3 regions of the Lentilactobacillus curieae genome follow, and region 1 is predicted to be linked to each of the others. Evidence: predicted binding sites of a transcription regulator. Region 1 holds the regulator's gene; each other region holds the start of a gene.
What was found. Region 1 encodes CtsR, which represses protease genes until heat stress. Its sites were predicted from a motif close to TTGGTCAAAAAAGGTCAAANA; they were not measured.
Positions count from the first base shown of each region.

Region 2: PL11_RS07000 (ATP-dependent Clp protease ATP-binding subunit) is a predicted target of CtsR. The motif match lies at 1,079-1,099, and genes of this name have one in related genera.
Region 3: clpP (ATP-dependent Clp endopeptidase proteolytic subunit ClpP) is a predicted target of CtsR. The motif match lies at 1,389-1,409, and genes of this name have one in related genera.

Region 1 covers NZ_CP018906.1:1,348,302-1,350,502, forward strand. Annotated here, with positions in the region: tRNA gene PL11_RS06415 (tRNA-Val) at 15-87, shown strand; tRNA gene PL11_RS06420 (tRNA-Lys) at 91-163, shown strand; tRNA gene PL11_RS06425 (tRNA-Leu) at 185-266, shown strand; tRNA gene PL11_RS06430 (tRNA-Thr) at 280-353, shown strand; tRNA gene PL11_RS06435 (tRNA-Gly) at 359-430, shown strand; tRNA gene PL11_RS06440 (tRNA-Arg) at 486-559, shown strand; tRNA gene PL11_RS06445 (tRNA-Pro) at 588-661, shown strand; tRNA gene PL11_RS06450 (tRNA-Pro) at 815-888, shown strand; gene PL11_RS06455 (CtsR family transcriptional regulator) at 975-1,442, shown strand; gene PL11_RS06460 (ATP-dependent Clp protease ATP-binding subunit) at 1,458-2,201, shown strand, end outside.
Region 2 covers NZ_CP018906.1:1,451,220-1,453,420, forward strand. Annotated here, with positions in the region: gene PL11_RS07000 (ATP-dependent Clp protease ATP-binding subunit) at 1-1,029, opposite strand, end outside; gene PL11_RS07005 (hypothetical protein) at 1,141-1,359, shown strand; gene PL11_RS07010 (phosphocarrier protein HPr) at 1,485-1,751, shown strand; gene ptsP (phosphoenolpyruvate--protein phosphotransferase) at 1,755-2,201, shown strand, end outside.
Region 3 covers NZ_CP018906.1:1,651,638-1,653,838, forward strand. Annotated here, with positions in the region: gene whiA (DNA-binding protein WhiA) at 1-671, shown strand, start outside; gene clpP (ATP-dependent Clp endopeptidase proteolytic subunit ClpP) at 725-1,342, opposite strand; gene PL11_RS07995 (VOC family protein) at 1,516-2,201, shown strand, end outside.

The DNA.
Region 1 (2,201 bases):
TCTAAATGTACCATGGAGGATTAGCTCAGCTGGGAGAGCATCTGCCTTACAAGCAGGAGGTCACAGGTTCGATCCCTGTATCCTCCATATGAGCCGTTAGCTCAGTTGGTAGAGCATCTGACTTTTAATCAGAGGGTCGGCAGTTCGAGACTGCCACGGCTCATCGCCAGTTTTTCGAAGTTTTGCGGGCGTGGCGGAACTGGCAGACGCGCTAGATTTAGGTTCTAGTGTCTATTGACGTGGGGGTTCGAATCCCTTCGCCCGCAGTTGTTCCAATATGCCGACTTAGCTCAGTTGGTTAGAGCGCTTCACTAGTAATGAAGAGGTCGGGCGTTCGAATCGTCTAGTCGGCACTTTTGCGGAAGTAGTTCAGTGGTAGAACATCACCTTGCCATGGTGGGGGTCGCGGGTTCGAATCCCGTCTTCCGCTTCCATCTTCGGATGGGAGTAGCAAGTGTTACTCGTTACAACTTAATATTTATTTTGCACCCATAGCGCAACTGGATAGAGTGTCTGACTACGAATCAGAAGGTTGTAGGTTCGACTCCTACTGGGTGCATTTTTTATGCCGTTTTATCGGTATATTTCGGGAAGTAGCTCAGCTTGGTAGAGCACCTGGTTTGGGACCAGGGGGTCGCAGGTTCGAATCCTGTCTTCCCGATAGTCAATTACATAGCGTCACCAAGATCGTTGGACATGAATTAGTTAATTCATGTCCTTTTCTTATCCACGATTGTTTAGCCTTGTCTGACCTTGTTTTAGTTATTAACATTTGTGCTATATTATATAGATAGTAATTAAATATGCACATTATCGGGAAGTAGCTCAGCTTGGTAGAGCACTACGTTCGGGACGTAGGGGTCGCAAGTTCAAATCTTGTTTTCCCGATTTTTTTGTATCAAGAGATATTAATTGCAATTTAATGGTGGATTCGTATAATAATAGTCAGGATTAGTCAAGGATTGGGTGATTATATGGCTGACGAAAATATTTCAGATTTAATTGAAAAGTATTTAAAGAAAATTCTAGCGGAAAACGAAACTGTTAAGATTCGTCGTTCAGAAATTGCCGGTTTATTTGACGTGGTTCCTTCCCAGATAAACTATGTGATCAACACACGTTTTACCATTCAAAATGGGTATATTGTGGAAAGTAAGCGTGGTGGCGGAGGATACATTCGGATTGAAAAAGTGCATCTGCTAGACGATATTGATATATTAGATTCATTGATTGCGGCAATTGGTAACGAAATTTCGAAAAGAGATAGTGAAACAATCGTCTCAACGTTATATAATAATGAATTAATTAATCGAAGAGAGGCAAGCATTATACTATCTGCGATTGATAAGAGTGCAATTGATTTGAACAATAATGAATTAACGGCTATACTTCGGGCTAACATTATGATTTCTATTTTGAACCGGTTGAAGTATGACCGCTAGGAAGCGAGGGTATATATGGATAATTTATTCACACCAAGCGCAAAGAACGTTCTTTCTATAGCTCAACGGCAGGCTAAGCGTTTTAAACACCAAGCAATTGGTACTGAACACTTGTTGCTCGGGCTACTTATCGAAACAAACGGGATTGCTTACAAGGCACTTTCACAGTTTTCGGTAACTTCTGAAGATATTATTGAAGAAGTTGAACGATTTGCCGGATATGGTACTTTAAAAGACTTAGATTCGAATGATTATTTACCATACTCTCCAAAGGCAAAAGAGGTGTTGGCTCAGGCTGGCGATTTTGCTAAGAAGAATGGTGTTCCTAAAGTTGGAACTGAGCATATTTTACTAGCACTGTTAACTGACGATGAAGCACTCTCTTCACGGATTTTAATTAATCTTGGACTCGACTTAGCTCAAATCAGAAAGGTTACCCTGCGGAAGATGGGGGTTAGTGGTGGCTCAATGGCAACTAACAACGGACCAAAACGTAGAGGTCAAAACCAACAAAAACAAAGTGATTCTGCAACACCTACAATTGATTCACTTGCGCGTGATTTAACTGAATTAGCGCGTGAGGACAAACTCGATCCAACTATTGGCCGTGATTTAGAAGTTAAGCGGGTTATTCAGATTTTGGCTCGTAGAACTAAAAATAATCCTGTATTGATTGGTGAGCCAGGCGTTGGTAAGACAGCAATCGCTGAAGGACTAGCCCAGAAGATTGTCGGCGGTGAAGTCCCATCAGATATGGAA
Region 2 (2,201 bases), 100 kb from region 1:
CTTGCGTGAGCCGGCCTCATCCAAAAAGTCAATTGCTTTATCTGGCAAGAAACGATCTTGAATGTAGCGGTCTGACAATTCAACAGCTGCCTTGATAGCATCATCAGAATACTTAACATGGTGATAATCTTCGTAGCGCTTTTGAATCCCTTGCAGGATCTTGACTGATTCCTCTGGTGAAGGTTCATTAACAGTGACTGGTTGCAAACGACGAGCTAACGCTGAGTCTTTTTCAATGTCACGATATTCCTTCAAGGTAGTGGCACCAATCAATTGGAACTCACCACGAGCAAGTGCAGGTTTTAAAACATTTCCGGCGTCCATTCCGCCTTCAGCGTTACCAGCACCCACGATTTCGTGAATTTCATCAATAAATAAGATAATGTCAGGATTATCTTGAACCTCTTTAATCAATTGTTGCATTCTTTGTTCGAATTGGCCTCGAATACCGGTTCCTTGAACAAGAGAAACAACATCTAGTCTGATTACTTGCTTATTTTGAAGTTTTGCAGGAACATCGCCAGAAACGATTTGTTGTGCTAATCCTTCAACAACGGCAGTTTTACCAACACCAGCTTCACCAATTAAAACTGGGTTATTTTTGGTCCGACGGTTTAAAATTTCAACCACACGGCTAATTTCGCTGTCACGACCAATAACTGGATCGATTTTCCCATCCTTAGCTAGTTGGGTCATATTGATACCGTACTGGCCTAATAATGAGTTCCCGTTACCTGAACGACCGTTTTGACCGCCGTTATTAGTGGGGCCTTGCGGTTGGGTAGGAGGAATTGATGATTGTGGGTTGTTGAACTCTGGATTTCCGCCTTGCATAGCGCGGAAAATGTCATCCAATCCACCAAATCCAAATGGATCTTGTGCCATATCCTGAGCACCTCCCTGGTTTCTTTGTCTGTTAGTCAGGAGTTGATAGCAATTTTGGCAAAGGTTAATTGTTTGCTTTGAACCATTTACATTCGTATATAAATGGATAGTTGCTTCATTTTGATGGCAATTTTGGCATAGCATTAATTGCTTTCCTCCTTTAAAATTAGGAATAAAGGTGTTGGTCAAAAAATCACTGACCAACTTTGACCTTCGAAAATTATTATACAATATCCAATAAGAGAATCAAGTAATATGACTAATGTTTGGGGTGACTTTATGGATAAGACTGATTTTACTGATCAATTACAAAAATTAAAGGATGGAGAACTCAACGAACTTACAGTTCAGCCGAATGACTTTATGGTATTTCAAGAAGCATTCATGGATTTTGATGCTAGAAAACGGGTTGTTGGGGCAGCTCAAAAAGGCGGAACCGTCGTCTATACCTTTGAAAAAGATCAAAAAGAATGAAAAAAGTCTGTAAGCGGTTCATTTAAACTTGTGTTTTAGTTTATTAATTGATATTCTAAATAGGTAAAGATGAATTTTGACTTAACTAGGCTTAAGCCAAATAAACTCAGAGGAGAATGATAACAATGGAAAAACACGAATATAACATTACTGCTGAGACTGGAATTCACGCTCGTCCAGCTACTCTTCTTGTTCAAACAGCAAGCAAATTTAACTCAGACATTACACTTGAATATCAAGAAAAGTCAGTTAACTTGAAGTCAATTATGGGTGTTATGTCACTCGGAGTTGGTCAAAGTGCATCAGTTACCATTACTGCAGATGGCGATGACGAAAAGCAAGCCATTGAAGCTATTACAGATACTATGAAACAAGAAGGATTAACAGAATAAAAAATGAAAAAGTTCAAGGGAATTGCTGCTAGTGATGGAATTGCAATTGAAAAAGCGTTTCTCCTAGCCGAACCTGATCTTTCATTTACGAAACATACTGTAAATAATTCTGAAGACGAAGTTGCCCGCTTACAACAGGCAGTTCGACTTTCAAAAGATGAGTTATTTACAATACATCAAAGAACCCAAAAAGACCTCGGTAGACATGCAGCTGAGGTCTTTAATGCACATATAGAGATTTTATCTGATCCAGAATTTTTCGATCAGGTTAACCAGATTATTTCTGAAAATCAGGTAAACGCTGAGTACGCCTTGGACACCATCACTAACCAGTACATTGAAAAGTTTAATTCTTTGGCTGACACGTATATGCAGCAAAGAGCTGATGATGTGCGTGATGTTGTTAAACGAGTTATGAGTCACCTTCTTGGCGTGTCACTGAATGATCCC
Region 3 (2,201 bases), 300 kb from region 1:
ATGAGCGGGCAGCAGAACTATTAGATGACCTTAAAATCTTTGACGGTGTCCAGATTGTTGATCGCGTTCCGATTGAGTTGCTTAAAAAGGATTCTCAAATTCGTTCTTATTTAAGAGGGGCTTTTTTGGCCGGAGGATCTGTTAACAACCCCGAAACCTCCAGATATCATCTGGAAATCTACTCACTGTATGAAAATCATAACGATATGATTGCAGAAATGATGCAAGGGTATAATTTACCAGCCCGAACAACTAAGCGCCGGAGTGGGTATATTACCTACATTAAGGAAGCTGAAAAAATTGCTGATTTTCTTCAGCTAATTGGAGCAACTAGTTCCATGCTTAAATTTGAAGACATTCGAATTGTTCGCGATATGAGAAACTCAGTTAATCGTTTGGTAAACTGCGAAAATGCCAATATGAACAAGGTAGCAAGTGCTGCCAGTCGACAAATTGAAAACATCAAGTTGATTGATGACACAGTAGGGTTAAACCAACTGCCTGACAAGCTGGCACAAATTGCCCAGACTCGATTAAACCATCCGGAAGTGAGCTTAAAGGAATTAGGCGAAATGGTTCCCGGTGGCCCAATATCAAAGTCTGGAGTTAATCATCGACTTAGAAAAATTAATGAGTTTGCTGAGAAATTAGGTTCAGAAGAAACTGCATAAAAATATGTATTAAAAAAACCGTGAACATTTTTGTTCACGGTTTTTTGTTTAGACTACTTTTGTTCGTTACTTGACTTCATAATGCCATCAAGCAAACCATAATCAACGGCTTGTTGCGCTGTTAAGTAATGGTCACGATCAGTGTCTTTATTAATTTGCTCAATTGATTGGCCAGAATTGTCAGCCAAAAGTTGGTTGATCATCTTACGAGCCTTGAGAATTTCTTCAGCAGCAATTTCAATCTCAGTCTGTTGACCTTGAGCACCACCAAGTGGTTGGTGAATAAGGACTTGAGAGTGAGGCAATGCAAAACGCTTACCCTTAGTTCCTGATGAAGCCAATACAGAGGCCATTGATGCGGCCATACCCATAACGATTGTTTGAACGTCAGCTTTGATGAAGTTCATTGTGTCATAGATAGCCATTCCAGATGTGATTACACCACCTGGAGAGTTGATGTAAAGGTAAATATCTTTTTCAGAGTCTTGAGCATCTAAGAATAATAGTTGCGCAATGATCGCGTTTGCCATATCATCGTTAATTTCACCCGATAACATGATGATTCTATCCTTTAATAAACGAGAGTAGATATCATAGGCGCGTTCTCCGTTTGATGATTGTTCAATAACGGTTGGCACTAAGTTCATTGAGAATGCCTCCTTTTTTTCTATTGTGATAGATGGCTTCTACCAAGTTCACGATTATAAGTTTACTGTATTGGTCAAAAAAGGTCAAATAGTTTGGCTCAAACTTTGATCAATGACTATAAACCAATAGTAGCAAACCTTTATGACCGTAATTTTACCACAAAAATGGTATACTCATGGCAATGAATGGAGGTCGAATTATGCAAACTCATCACATTTCTTTACTAACCAAAGACGCAAAACAAAATATTGATTTTTATACTAGGGTCATGGGATTGCGTTTGATAAAAAATACAGTTAATCAAGAGAACATCAAGGTTCGTCATCTGTTTTACGGTGACTATTTAGGAACTCCTGGCAGTGTAGTGACTTTCTTTGCGCTGCCTTTATTAGGCCAAAGGACTGACGCTAAGCACTTTTTTAATGGATTCCGGTTATCTATCCCCGAAGGTAGCGTTGATTTTTGGAAGGAAAGATTGTCATCTGAGGGGCTTAAAGTAACTGAGACGGCAACTGGGTTGATGTTTGATGACCCAGAAGAGATTCCCGTTGAACTAGTTACTAGTAAGTTGAAATTGGTGGGTTATCAAGTAGTTCCTGAAAATGGTATTCCCGCAGAATTTCAGGTAACCAAGCTTTTGGGAACTGATTTGCACATTCCTGATCCCGACAAAACTGCGGATTTTTTTCATGAATGGTTAGGGCTAAATGTAAATGATAATGTTGTTGAATTAGAAGATAACCAAAGTATTAAACTTTTTAAGACTGAAACAGAGGATAAATCTCGGTTTGGTAGGGGCAGTATCGATCATTTTGCGTTGGCTGTGAAAGATGTGGATGAACTTGAAATGTTCTACCAGAGAGCAAAAAATCAGCACCAGAA